2 regions of the Halomonas sp. HNIBRBA4712 genome follow, and region 1 is predicted to be linked to the other one. Evidence: predicted binding sites of a transcription regulator. Region 1 holds the regulator's gene; the other holds the start of a gene.
What was found. The regulator LexA, encoded in region 1, represses DNA repair genes until DNA is damaged. The targets are predictions, from matches to a motif close to TACTGTNTANNTANACAGTA.
Positions count from the first base shown of each region.

Region 2: ACGK9R_RS09120 (LexA family protein) is a predicted target of LexA. The motif match lies at 3,982-4,001, and genes of this name have one in related genera.

Region 1 covers NZ_JBIFXR010000004.1:35,685-42,792, forward strand. The annotation lists gene ACGK9R_RS09595 (pyruvate, water dikinase regulatory protein) at 1-125, shown strand, start outside; gene ACGK9R_RS09600 (hypoxanthine-guanine phosphoribosyltransferase) at 137-715, opposite strand; gene nagZ (beta-N-acetylhexosaminidase) at 832-1,845, opposite strand; gene ACGK9R_RS09610 (L,D-transpeptidase family protein) at 1,914-2,432, opposite strand; gene ACGK9R_RS09615 (TetR/AcrR family transcriptional regulator) at 2,410-3,087, opposite strand; gene lexA (transcriptional repressor LexA) at 3,322-3,996, shown strand; gene purU (formyltetrahydrofolate deformylase) at 4,147-5,001, opposite strand; gene ACGK9R_RS09630 (ribonuclease J) at 5,356-6,939, shown strand; gene moaE (molybdopterin synthase catalytic subunit MoaE) at 6,911-7,108, opposite strand, start outside.
Region 2 covers NZ_JBIFXR010000003.1:407,588-414,695, forward strand. The annotation lists gene ACGK9R_RS09090 (heme lyase CcmF/NrfE family subunit) at 1-977, opposite strand, end outside; gene ccmE (cytochrome c maturation protein CcmE) at 983-1,492, opposite strand; gene ccmD (heme exporter protein CcmD) at 1,482-1,703, opposite strand; gene ACGK9R_RS09105 (heme ABC transporter permease) at 1,700-2,440, opposite strand; gene ccmB (heme exporter protein CcmB) at 2,452-3,171, opposite strand; gene ccmA (cytochrome c biogenesis heme-transporting ATPase CcmA) at 3,164-3,802, opposite strand; gene ACGK9R_RS09120 (LexA family protein) at 4,178-4,486, shown strand; gene ACGK9R_RS09125 (IMPACT family protein) at 4,508-5,131, shown strand; gene ACGK9R_RS09130 (sodium ion-translocating decarboxylase subunit beta) at 5,518-6,837, opposite strand; gene oadA (sodium-extruding oxaloacetate decarboxylase subunit alpha) at 6,851-7,108, opposite strand, start outside.

The DNA of each region.
Region 1 (7,108 bases):
AGGCGGCGGCGCTTTACCGCTCGATGAACATTCCCTTCATCGATACCACGCGCTTCTCGATCGAGGAGATCTCGACGCGCATGATCGCCGAAACCGGGCTCGCGCGGCGCTTTTCGCCGCGCTGAGCCCTGGAGGTTTAGAGGCCCTTGGGCGCAAAGATGCCCGGGGCGTTGCGCCAGTAGCCCTTGTAGTCCATACCGAAGCCAAACACGTAGCGGTCCGCCACTTCGAGGCCGCAGTAGTCGGCCTTAAGCCCAGGCACCGCCTTGCGGTCATGGGTCTTGTCGACCAGCACCGCGGTGGACACACTCGCCGCCTGCGCCTCTTCGCAGTACTTGAGAATCGCTGCCAGGGTCGCGCCCTCGTCGAGGATGTCGTCGATGATCACCACGTGGCGCCCGGCCATCGGCACTTCCGGCGAGACCCGCCAGAAGAGCTCGCCGCCGCGCAGTTCGTTGCGATAGCGCGTGGCGTGCAGGTAATCCACCTCGAGCGGAAAGCCTAGCCGGGTCAGCAAATGCCCGGTGGTGATCAGCCCGCCGTTCATCACGCAGTAGAATACCGGCAGCTTGTCGCCGAGATCCGCAGTGATCGCTTCCGCCATCCGGTCAAGCGCCCTTTCCACTTCTTCCTGGCTGATCAGGCAGTCGGCGTTATCCATCAGCTCGCGCATCGAATCCAGCGATTCGAGGGCTTGTTTATCCAGTTTGGCCATCGTGGGCTCCAGCGGTGATGTCAAAAAATAACGAATCCAGGCGCCGATGAATCATCGTCGCTTGGTGGGTTCGCCTGGATCGTCAAAAGGGTCGTTGAACGAGTCGTCGAAAAAGATTAGAGGCTTGCCAGCTCGCTCAAGCGGGCATTGGCGCGGCGCCAGCGCTTGAGCGCAGAAAGTGCCTCGAGATCCGGCCGGGCGCGGGCGTAGCGCAGCTTACCGGTGCGCCGATTGTCGATACCGCCGACGCCCTTGACCACTTCGAGCGCCGCCTCGCGGTCGTTGCACACCAGCAGCATGTCGCAGCCGGCGTTAAGCGCTGCGCGCGCCCGCGCCAAAGGGCCGCCGGCGACGTGGGCGCCGGCCATGGTCAGGTCGTCGGAGAAGATCGCGCCCTTGAAGCCGAGCGACTCGCGCAGCATCCCAAGCCAGGCCGGAGAAAAGCCTGCCGGGCGCGCATCGAAAGCGCTGAACACCACGTGGGCCGGCATGACGCCATCGAGCTGACCGGCAAGTCGTGTGAATGGGACAAGATCCCGCGCTTTTAGCTCGGCAAGCGTGCGGGTGTCCTCGGCAACGCTTACGTGGGTGTCGGCTTCGATGCCGCCGTGGCCGGGGAAGTGCTTGCCCACCGCCGCCATGCCGGCTTCGTGCAGGCCCTGAATGAAGCGCGCGCCAAGCTCGGCAACGTGCTCGGGATCAAAGCCAAAGCTGCGATCGCCGATCACGCTCGATACCCCGCTTTCGACATCGAGTACCGGGGCAAAGCTTAGATCGAGCCCGCAGGCGGCCATTTCCATGCCCAGAAGCCAGCCGGCATCGTTTGCCAACTGCCCGCCCTCGGCCGGGTCATCGGCGTAGAGCTTTCCAATGCGCGCCATCGGCGGCAGGCGCGTCACGCCCTGGCGAATACGCTGTACGCGTCCGCCCTCCTGATCGATGCCGATCAGGATGTCCGGGCGAACGCGGCGAATATCGGCACACAGCGCGCTGACCTGCTCGGCGCCTTCGACGTTGCGCGCAAACAGGATCACCCCGCCGACGGCGGTATCGGCCAACAGCGCCTTTTCGGCGCGGGTAATGATGGGCCCTTCCAGGTCGAGCATGACCGGGCCAAGCGGTTGCGTCATCGGCATCTATCCAGCAAAACGGGCGCTCATTCTAGTCGATTGGCGCCTGCAAGCGAAACCGGAGCCGGTTAGTCGTGAAGCCAGACCGGCGTGCCCGGCGTGGCGAAGTCGAAAAGCCACAAGAGATCACTGTTGCGCAGCCGCACGCAGCCGTGGGACGCCGCCACGCCCATGGGCTCGCCAGGCGGCGTGCCGTGCAGGTAGATATAGCGGCGCTGGGAGTCGACGTCGCAACCCCGGTTGACGCCGCGCTCGAGCCCGCAAAGCCAGAGGATGCGGGTGAGAATCCAGTCGCGCTTCGGGTTTCGCTCGCCAAGCGCTGCCGTGAACACCTCGCCGGTAAAGCGCCGGCCGCGAAACACCGCGTTCTCGGGAAGGCCCGCGCCGATGGCGGCGCGCACGTAGTGCCAGCCGGCGGGGGTCTGGCCGCTGCCTTCCCGCTGGCCGGTGCCGTTTTTGCCGCTCGACACCGCGCACTCATGGGCAAGCCTCTTGCCCTGCCAGGCGCGAAGGCGCTGTTCGCTCAGGTCGATTTCGAGCCAGGGCGCCTCCCGCGGCGGTAACTCAGCCAGTCGGGGCGTGGGCATGGGGCGTCTCCTCGAGCGCGGGGGGAAGCGGTGCGTTCATCGCCGAGACCACCACCGGGCGCAGGCGGCGGATCAGATCACGCACCGACACCTGTTCGTCGTACTCCTTGGCAGCGATATCGCGCAGCGCATCGAGCCCGGAGAGCGTGAAGATCACCGTGCCGAGCATGAAGTGCAGCCGCCAGAAACGCTCGGCATCGGGAAGCCCCGGCGTTGCACGGCGCACGAGCTCGACGAAGCGGGTGAAGACATCGCCGTACTGCTGCTGAATATAGCGGCGAAGATGCCCCTGAGCCTGACTGTAGGCAAGCCCCAACAAGCGCATGAATACCTTCAGGCTGTTGCGCTCGGCGGGCACGCTCAGCACGGTGCTCGCCATGGTTTCGAGCAGCACCTCGAGCGGTATTTCCTCGTTGCCATAGCGCTCGCCAAGCGTATCGAGTGCCTCGTGAAAGCGCAGGCTGAACGGGTCGAGATAGCGTGCGAACACCGCCTGGATCAGCGCCTTCTTGGAGCCGAAGTGGTAGTTCACCGCCGCCAGGTTGACCCGCGCCTTGCTGGTAATGGTACGAAGCGAGGTTTCGGCGAAGCCGCGCTCGGCGAACAGCACTTCTGCCGTATCCAGAATACGCGTGACCGTATCAGACTGGGCCATGGCGCCCTCCAGAAAAACGAGTGTTTAAAACATGGCGAGAAAACATGAGCGCGATAGTAGGCCATTACGCCCCCGCGCTCAATTGGCAAGCCGCTCTTTCATCGTCGATTGACCCGTAACGGCTTTATAATCCGGGGCTTGAGTCATATACTGGACGAAGGAACATACTGTATAATTAAACACATATCGTTTTAGTCATTTTTTTCAAGCTACCCTGTCACGTTGGAGTCCGCCATGTCCCGTCCTCTTACAGTACGTCAGCAGAACGTGTTTGATTTTATCGTCAAGACAATGAACGAGTACGGCTACCCTCCGACGCGCGCTGAAATCGCCAAGGCCTTGGGCTTTCGCTCGCCCAACGCCGCCGAAGAGCACCTGCGCGCGCTCGAGCGCAAGGGCGCGATCCGCATCATTCGCCACACCTCCCGCGGTATCCGCCTGCCCAACCAGGACACGCCGGAAGTCGCCGAGGCGGCCAACGACGTAAACGAAAACGCCGAGACGTCGACCCAGGGCCTTCCGATCATCGGCGAGGTCGCTGCGGGCAGTCCGATTCTTGCCGCCGAGCACATCGACCGCTATTGCCCGCTGCCGGCGGAGTATTTCACTCCGAAAGCCGACTACTTGCTGCGCGTGCGCGGGCTGTCGATGAAGGATATCGGCATTCTTGAAGGCGACCTGCTCGCGGTACACCGCACCGAACGGGTGCGCGATGGCCAGATCGTGGTGGCCCGCCTCGAGGACGAAGTGACCGTCAAGCGCTTTCGTCGCGACGGCCACCGGGTCACCCTGCACGCCGAAAACAGCGACTTCGCTCCGATCGAGATCGACCTGCGAAGCCAGGCGCTCGATATCGAAGGTGTGGGCGTGGGCGTGATTCGCGGCGGCAGCGGCCAGGCGCTGGGCTAAACGTCTAAAATCGGAAGCAGCAAAACGCCTCGCTAGCGTGTCGGGCAGCCCGGCACCGCACCCAACTCGATTCGCACCCCATACAGCGACTTCCAAACAAAAGGGGTACCTGGCGTACCCCTTTTTCGCGCCTGGTTGAAAACCACCTGTCTAGTTGAAAACCACCGTCTTGTTGCCGTCGATCAGTACGCGATCCTCCAGGTGCCACCTCAACCCGCGGGCGAGCACGGATTTCTCCACGTCGCGGCCAAAGCGCACCAGGTCCGTCGGCGTGTGGCAGTGGCTGACGCGGTGAATGTCCTGCTCGATGATCGGGCCGGCGTCGAGCTCTTCGGTGACGTAGTGGCAGGTCGCGCCGATCAGCTTCACGCCGCGCTCGAACGCCTGGTGGTAAGGCTTGGCGCCGGCAAACGACGGCAGAAAGCTGTGGTGAATGTTGATGATCTGCCCGGCGTAGTGCGTGCACAGCGCCGGCGGCAGAATCTGCATGTAGCGCGCCAGCACGATGCAGTCTGCCTCGAGCGCGTCGATCTGGCGCTGCACCGCATCGAACGCCGCCTGCTTGTCGTTGGGGTCGACCGCGATATGGAAGTAGGGGATCTCGTACCACTCGGAAAGCGAGCGCATGTCCGGATGGTTCGAAATGACGCCGACGATGTTGCAGTCGAGTTCGCCGGCCTGCCAGCGGTAGAGTAGATCGACCAGGCAGTGGGACTCTTTCGACACCATGATCACCACGTTGCGCCGCGCTTGCGTATCGACCAGCGCCCACTGCATGTCGAAGGCGTTGGCGATCGGCGCGAACGCCTCGGCCAGCGCCTCGCGGCTCATGCCGACCGAATCGGCGAGAATCTCGTAGCGCATGAAAAAGCGCCCGGACTCGAGATCCGAGTGCTGGCTCGCCTCGGTGATGGAGCCGCCATGTTGGGCGATGAAGCTCGACACGCGCGCCACGATGCCCACCTGGTCGGGGCAGGAAACGACTAACCGGTAGTAATGCGACATGAATATACTCTTTAATACTTTCCTGGGTACGCGCCTGGATACGCGCTTGCTTACACGCCTAAGTGCGCTCTATTGATACGCTCTTTTACCCACTCTTGAAGACACGCGTTGATAACCGGCGTGAAACGACGCTTTTATCGCTGCGCAGGGCCTGGCCCGGCACGAGACGTTAGTGTAACGCAAGCAGGCGCCGGGGGCATTGCCATCATTGTTAGCCGCCCCCGCCTTACCGTATAGTTAAAGCCTTACTTTTCAGGCTGTTCATATTCAATGGATCCATCACGCGTTCAACTTCGACCCCGTCGCCGCCCTCCCCTGCGCATTTTGCCGCTGGGGGGCTGCGGTGAAATAGGAATGAACCTGACGCTTTATGGGTTCGAGGATCACTGGATCGCCATCGATTGCGGCATGATGATTCGCCAGGACCTGCCAAGCGCCCCGCTGCAGGTACCCAATACCCAGACGCTGAGCGAGCTTTCGATCACGCCGAAGGCGCTCTATATCACCCACGGGCACGAGGATCACATCGGCGCGGTCGCCTGGCTCTGGCCAAGATGGCAGTGCCCGATCTACGCCACCCCTCTGGCGGCGGGCCTTTTGCGTCACAAGTTCGCCGAGCACAACCTATCCAGCGTTGCGATCAAGGTGATCGAACCCGGCGACGCCGTCGAGCAGGGCCCGTTCACGCTGCGCTATCTCCTGATGACCCACTCCATTCCCGAGAGCTGCGCCATCATGATGCTCGCCGGCGGCTATCGGGTACTGCATACCGGCGACTGGAAGCTCGACCCCGCGCCCTTGATCGGCCCGAGCGTCAACCCTTCACACTTCCAGGCGCTGGCTCCACTCGATCTGGTGGTGGGCGATTCGACCAACGCGCCGCTGCCCGGCATCGCGGGCAGCGAAGGCGACGTCGCCGAGGCGCTCGGCCGAACGCTCAAGGAGTGCAAAGGGCGCGTGGTGGTCTCCTGCTTTGCCAGCAATCTCGCCCGGGTATGGGCGATCGGCCAAGCGGCGGCTCAAAACGGCCGGCGGGTGAGCCTGATGGGCCGCTCGATGGAGCGCATGGTGAACGTGGCCCGCGGGCTTGGCTATCTCGATGACTTTCCAGCGCTGGTGCCGCCCCAGGATTTGGGCTATCTACCGGCCGATGAAGTCGTAGTGATTGCCACCGGCAGCCAGGGCGAACCGCGTGCCGCCCTGCAGCGCCTGGCGCAAGGACGCCACCCGTTCATGGACCTTGAAGCCGGCGACAACGTGATCTTCTCCGCCAAAGCGATCCCCGGCAACGAGCGCCCTATCGCCGCGCTCAAAAAGCGCTTCGACCGGCTCGGCGTCAGCGTGTTCGACGAAACCAACCACCCGGAGCTTCACGCCACCGGCCACCCCGCTCAGGAGGAGATCAGGACGCTCTATCGCTGGATTCGTCCCGCCGCGCTCTTGCCGGTGCACGGTGAGGCGGTTCACCAGCACGCGCACCAGCGCCTGGCGGAAGAACTCGGCATCAACGCGCCGCTCGCCCCGGTCAACGGCGACCTGCTCTGTCTGGATAACGAAGGCTTGAGAGTCGAGGCGCGCTACCCGCAGCTCCCCCACGTGGTAGATCAGAACAGCGTCACCCCCCATCCCGGGCTCGAATCCGCCCAGCCAGGCAGCGCGCGCCGCGGCACGCTGTTTCTCGCGCTGCCGGTATGCGCCACCGACACTGGCTGGCAGCGCATCGGCCGGCTGATGCTGGACTCGAGCAACGCAAGCCCGATCGACGAGGAGAGCTTTGGCGACTGGCTCGACGAGCGCCTTGAGGAGATCAAGGCCGACACCCTGGCCGAGCTCAGAGAAGCCCTTACCCCGGGGCTGGTTCACTGGCTGGGCGAACACTGCCAGCACCTGCCCGAGGTCCACCTTCAAATCATGGCGAGCGAGTCGCCGGCGGGCTGAGCGACCAGCGCGCCGCATCATTGAGATCGCTTTCGCGCTCCTTGACCCAGTAGTCGCCTTGGCGGGAGTGCTCTTTTTTCCAGAACGGCGCCCGCGTTTTCAAGATGTCCATGATGAAATCGCAGGCGCTGAAAGCTTCGCGCCGGTGGGCGCTGGCCACCACCACTCG
Region 2 (7,108 bases), on a different contig from region 1:
GTGACGCTCAAGAGCACCAGAATGAAGAACCCGCGCGAAGGGTCGTTGGCGAAGGCGTGCACCGAGGTGAGTACGCCGGATCGCACCAGAAACGTGCCCATCAGCGACAGCGCGAAGGTAGAGATGGCCAGCAGCACCGTCCAGCTCTTGAACGAGCCGCGCTTTTCGGTCACCGCCAGCGAGTGCAGAAGCGCCGTGCCGGTGAGCCAGGGCAAGAGCGAGGCGTTCTCCACCGGGTCCCAGAACCACCAGCCGCCCCAGCCAAGCTCGTAGTAGGCCCACCAGCTGCCAAGCGCGATGCCCACGGTCAAAAACGCCCAGGCGATGTTCGCCCAGGGCCGCGCCCAGCGCGTCCAGGCCGCGTCCAGCCGCCCGCCCATCAGCGCGGCGATGGCGAAGGCAAACACCACCGAAAAGCCAACGTAGCCCATGTAGAGCATTGGCGGGTGGATCACCAGGCCAAAATCCTGCAGCAGAGGGTTCAGGTCAGCGCCGTCACCGGGCACGTTGGGCAGAAGCCGCTCGAAGGGGTTGGAGGTGAACAGGATGAAGAGCAGAAAGCCCACGCTCACCATGCCCATGACGCTTTGCACCCGCGCAACCATGTCGCGAGGCAGCGCCCGGGAGAAGCGCGAGGCGGCGAAGCCCCATCCCGAGAGCATCAAGCTCCACAAAAGCACCGAGCCCTCGTGGTTGCCCCACACGGCGCTGGCCTTGTAGTACCAGGGCAAAAGCGAGTTGGAGTTGTTGGCGACGTTGGCCACGCTGAAGTCGTCGAGCAGGTAGCTTGCGGTCAGACAGAGATACGCCGCGCCGAGAAACAGAAACTGCCCCGCTGCCATCGGCGCCCCAAACGCCATCCACAAGGGGCGGCGGCCAAGGCTTCCCGCCAGCGGCAGGCTGGCCTGCACGACGGCCAGTAACAGCGCCAGAATCAGCGCGAAGTGCCCGACTTCGGGGATCATTCTTACCCACATAAACGCTAGTTCCCGTCCGCTTGCGCGCGGCGTTGCTCTTCAAGATCGCTTGCCACGCTGGCGGCCTTCTGCTGGTAGTCGGCGGGTGAGTAGCCCGCCTCCTCCAGCGCCTGGGCGACCTCCGGCGGCATGTAGTTTTCATCGTGGCGGGCGAGCACCTTGTCGGCGCGCAGCCGGCCGTCCTGCTGGAGCTCGCCGACCACCACCACGCCCTGGCCCTCGCGGAACAGATCCGGCAGGATGCCGCTGTAGTAAACCTCGACCTCGTCGACGTAGTCGGTGACGACGAAATCGACGTCCAGACTTTGCGGGTCGCGGGCGACCGATCCAACCTTGACCAGCCCGCCGGCGCGAATCTGGCGCTCCAGCGGCGCTTGGCCCTGCTGGATCTGCACCGGGCTGAAGAACAGGTTGATATTGGCGCGCAGCGCGTAAAGCGTCAGCCCCACGGCGATGGCGGCGAGCACCACGACCCCGAGAAGCGCGAACAGCCGCTGTTTGCGTTTAGGCGTCATCGCTTTCCTCGCTCGGTGTTGGGGTAGAGAGATGCTGGGCGCGGGCGCGGCGTTCGCGTCGGGCAAGCGCCTTGATCAGCGCGCGGCGCTCGAGCTGCGCCTGCACGAAGCAGAGCGCGAGCAGCGCGGCGGTCACGCCCCAGGCCGCCCACACGTAAGCGCCGTGGCCGCCCATGGCAAAAAACGCGGCGAGTGAATCGAAAGCACTCATGAGCCAGACTCCATGAGCGCGCGCACCCAGCGCTTGTCGCCTTCGCGGCGCAGGATTTCGCTGCGCACGCGCAAAAGCGTCAGCGCCGCGAAGAAGCTGTAAAAGCCCACCAGCATGATCAGAAGCGGCACCCACATCGAGGCCGGCATGGCCGGGCGGGAGGTGAGCGTGAAGGTGGCGGACTGGTGCAGGGTGTACCACCAATCCACCGAATACTTGATGATCGGAATGTTGATTACCCCGACCATGGCGAGAATAGAGGCGGCCCTGGCGCCGCTCTGACGGCGGCTGAACGCGCCGCGAAGCGCAATCACGCCAAGATACAGAAACAGCAGAATCAGCATCGAGGTGAGCCGCGCGTCCCACACCCACCAGGTGCCCCAGGTCGGCACGCCCCAGACGGCGCCGGAAAACAGCGCCGTGAACGTCATCGCCGCACCAAACGGCGCCATGACCGCGGCGGCCATGTCGGCAACCTTGATCTTCCACACCATGAACACCAGGCTCGCCAGTGCCATCGATACGAACACCGACTGCGCCAGCAGCGCTGCGGGTACGTGCACGTAGATGATGCGAAAGCTCTCGCCCTGCTGGTAATCCGCCGGCGCCACCGCCAACCCCCAGACGCTGCCCACGCCAAGCGCCAGCACCGCCAGCGCCCAGCACCAGGGTTCGAGCCGGCGGCTTAGCCGGTAGAACCACTGGGGAGATCCAAACTTGTGCACGATGGCCCACATGGCGTGCGTCCTCAACCGTTGATGCTGATACGAAGCGAGGCGGCGATCGCCGGCGGCGCCACTATCAAGGAGATGGCCAGAAGCGCCCCCAGGATAGAGAGCTGCGGGGCGGCGCTCTCGAGGGCGGCGGCCGCTTCGACGGCGCCGGTGCCAAACACCAGCACCGGGATGTAGAGCGGCAGAATCAAAAGCGAAATCAGCACCCCGCCGCGCGCAAGCCCCACGGTCAACGCCGCGCCAATTGCCCCGATCAGGCTAAGGCTGGCACTGCCCAGCAAAAGCGAAAGCGACAGCACCGCGTAGCTGCCCGCCGGCAGCGCCAGCAGCGCCCCCAGCACCGGCGCCATCAGCGAAAGCGGAAGCCCGGTCAACAGCCAATGTACGCACACCTTCGCCAGCGCCTGCAGATAAAGCGGCTGTGGCGCAAGTGCCAGCTGCTCGAGGGTGCCGTCCTCGAAGTCGCCGCGAAACAGCGAATCCAGCGATAAAAGCGCCGCCAGCAGCGCCGCGACCCATAAAAGCCCCGGGGCCACCACCGATAAAAGCGTCGGGTCCGGCGAAATCCCGATCGGAAACAGCGTGATCACCAGCGCATAGAACACCAGCGGATTGAGCACCTCGCCCCGGCGCCGGCAGGCAAGCCTGAGATCGCGCGAAAGCGTCGCCATGAAGGCGCGCCCCGCCCCGCCCGGCGCCGACACCAGCGGCATAGTGGCCTCTCGTTCAGCCATGCGCCGCTCCTTCGCCCAGGACCAACCGGCGCACCCGCGGATGCTGGCCCAGCGCGTGGTGGGTGGTGACGATGACCGCCCCACCGCGGCTTGCGTGGGCGTGAAGCCTGCGCTCCAGCGCCTCGACGCCGCTCTGATCAAGCGCGGTGAAGGGCTCGTCGAGCACCCAGAGCGGCCGAGGCGACAGCGCAAGTCTTGCCAGCGCCACGCGCCGGGTTTGCCCTGCGGAAAGCGTGCCGGCCAGGCTCTCCTCGAACCCCGCCAGGCCGACGTCTGAAAGCGCGCGTTCACAGGCCGCTTCATCGACCGGCTCGCCGCCGAGTGCCTGATACCAGGCCAGGTTCTCGAGTGCGGTGAGCCCCGCCTTCACACCGGGCGCGTGGCCCAGGTAAAGAAGGTTGGCGCGAAACCGCTCGCGGCACCGGTGCAGGGGCGTGTCGTTGAAGTAGAGCTCGCCGTCGATATCGTCGAGCTGGCCGGCGAGAATCTTCAAAAGCGTGGTCTTGCCGCTGCCGTTGGGGCCCTCGAGGCGCAGGATTTCGCCGCTTCGAATCTCGACGTCAAGCTCCCGGAACAGCCAGCGATCGTCGCGCTCGCAGGCAAGCTTTCGGGCTTGAAGGCGCAGGCTCAAGGGCATCTCCGGGAGGGGCGGCGTAAGGCTTAAGATGGCGCGCACTCTACACAAGAACGCGCTTTTTCGCCAGTCAGGCGCCGCGGCATCGCGTCGCTGACAGCCGCCGAGCCCCACCGCGCCGGGCGCAAGTAGGCTGACCTTCACCACCGGGCGCAATGAATGAGTCACAGGGGTAGAACTGTATGGAAAAACAGGTTTATACTCCAACCACTGTATGAAAAGCCATGAACAACACTGCGCTGCCCATTCATTCATGCCCAGGAATGTTTACGCCCAGGGAGCGGGCGACGCTGGAGAGATTCGATGATCGCAACACGACCGTTTGAGCCCGCCCACACCCCTCGCCCCGCTCCAGCACGAGCAAACAACCCCGTGCGAGAAGTCACCCGACGTAACACCTACGCGCTGCGCGTTCGCGGCCATCGCATGCAGGCTTTCAATCTATTCGACGGCGACGTGATCGTGATTCATCGCCACCAGCGCGGCGGCCAGTTGGAAACCGCCACCGCGACCATCAACCAGCGCGAGGTAGCGCTCAGGGCGCTCTCGATCGGCCGTCTGGGCGTGCGTTTCTGGCCCGAGGACGAAGCGATGGCGCCGGTTTTCCTGCATAATAGCGATATCCAGGTGCTGGGGATGGTCATGGGGATCGACCGCCCCGATGCTACCCGGCACCACTGACCGCTACCCTGGGAGCCCCTTTTGCGCTACCGAGCCCCGGACCTTGCCCCGGACGCCCGCTTCGAGCACGAGGTCGTCGTCGAAAAGAGCCGCTTCATCGCCTGGCTGTGTCACGCCCCGACCGCCCTGGCGTTCGACTCGCTTTTGAAAGCCGCGCGCGCCGAGCACCCGGCCGCTAGCCACCACTGCAGCGCCTTTATCGCCGGCCCGCCCGGCGAGCAGACCCATATCGGCTTCTCCGACGACGGCGAGCCCGGCGGCACCGCCGGGCGGCCGATGTATCAGGCGCTGACCGGAAGCGGGCTGGGCGAGACAGGCTGTGTGGTGATTCGCTACTTCGGCGGGACCAAGCTAGGTACCGGGGGCCTGGCCCGCACCTACGCGCTGGCGGTGAACAAGGCGCTGGAGACGCTCCCCACTCGGGAAATCGTCGAGCGCACGCCCTACCGGGTCAAGGTCGATTTCGCCAGCGAAGCCCAGGCCCGCGCCTGGTTCGACGAGCAAAGCGCCCCCGTCGCCAACGCCGACTACGACGGCCAGGGCGTTACCTTGACCGTCGAGTGGCCCACCGACGAGCCGGCGGATTTCACTGCGCTGGAAAGCCGCTTGAAAGGGGCGCTCGAGATTCGACGCGCTGACACCTGAAACGCCCCGCTCGATGGCGGGGCGTTTCAGGTGGTTTATGTCTGGTGCGGAAAGCGGCGTCGCCCACCCCGTCGTGAGGGCGCTGTAAACCCCTCCTTGGGCGCTAATGCCGTTCAGTCACGGTATCCAACTACCTATTGGCTTGGCTAGTCGACCGTGGGAGGCCGCTTCAGCGGTGGTCCGACATTTCGGCGAATGGCGCCGTCAGGCGCCTTGGCCTGGCCACCCGTCGCGAGCTGAAGCTCCCTCCCACAAAACCTGACCAAACCTAACTGACTGGCATTACTCCTTGGGCGCTACTTTCGCCCTCCCTGGCGAAAGACCCTCACGCCGGGCTGCTCGACGCCGCACCACTTGCTCTAGCGCTATCGATTTCCACGTCGTATTTATCCAAGATACTTGATCATCACCCCGGCGGCCACCGCCGAGCCGATAACCCCGGCAACGTTCGGCCCCATGGCGTGCATCAGCAGGAAGTTGTGCGGGTTCGCCTCGAGCCCGACCTTGTTCGCCACCCGGGCAGCCATCGGCACCGCGGAGACGCCGGCCGCACCAATCAGCGGATTGATCGGCATCTTGCTGACCAGGTTCATCAGCTTGGCCATCAGCACGCCAGCGGCGGTGCCGATCCCGAAGGCGACGATCCCCAGGCCCAGAATACCCAGCGTCTCGAAGGCGAGAAAGCTTTCGGCCATCAGTTTCGAGCCCACCGAGAGCCCCAGCACAATGGTGACGATATTGATCAGCGCGTTCTGGGCGGTGTCCGCCAGCCGCTCGACCACGCCGCACTCGCGCATCAGGTTACCGAAGCAGAACATGCCCAGAAGCGGCGCCGCGTCTGGCAGAAACAGCGCCACCAGCACCAGCAGCATGACCGGGAAGATGATCTTCTCGAGCTTCGATACCGGGCGCAGCTGGGTCATGGCGATCTTGCGCTCCTTCTCGGTGGTGAGAAGTCGCATGATCGGCGGCTGGATCAGCGGCACCAGCGCCATGTAGGCGTAGGCGGCCACGGCGATCGCGCCCAGAAGCTCCGGGGCCAACACGCTCGAGACGTAGATCGAGGTCGGCCCATCCGCGCCGCCGATAATGCCGATCGCCGCCGCCTGGTTGAGCGAGAAGTCCATCAGCCCCATCGAGGTCAACAGCACCGCGCCAAAGAGCGTCGCGAAGATGCCGAACTGCGCCGCCGCGCCGAGAAACAGCGTGCGCGGGTTGGCCAGAAGCGGCCCGAAGTCGGTCATCGCGCCCACGCCCATGAAGATCACCAGCGGCGCGATCCCCGAGCCGATGGCTACGCTATAGAAGCTGTAGAGCACGCCGTTGCTGTAGCCCGCATCGACGGCGACATCCCGGGCGGCGCGCACCGTATCCGGCGCGGCGTCGTGGGCCACGGCCTTGAGCGCTTCGCGAAACGCCTCGAGCCCCGCCGTCGGATCCGGCGCCACCCCGAGTGCGGCGCCAATCTGCTGCAGTATCGCCGGGCGCCCCACCTCGATCGCCTGGTCGAGCGCGCTGATCGCAAGCCCCGCCTCGGGAATATTGGCGAGAATCCCGCCAAAGCCGATCGGCACCAGCAAAAGCGGCTCGAACTTCTTGTAGATGGCAAGGTACAGAAGCACCAGCGCCACCCCCATCATGACGGCCTGGCCGAGCTGGAGGTTATAAAGCCCCGAGCCCTCCCAGAGGGTGATCAATTTTTCCATTGCGCCAATACCCTCAAAGCTCGATCAGCGAGTCGCCGACGGCGACGCTGTCGCCTTCGCTCACGTTGATGCTGGAGACCGTGCCGGCACTCTGGGCGCGCACCTCGGTTTCCATCTTCATGGCTTCGAGAATCACCACTACGTCGCCCTCGGCGACCGTATCGCCGACCTTCACGTTGACCTTGAAGATGTTGCCCGCCAGCGGCGCGTCGATGCTCTCGCCGCTCGGTGCGGCGGGCTCGCTTGCCGGTGCCGGCGCAGCGTCGCTTTT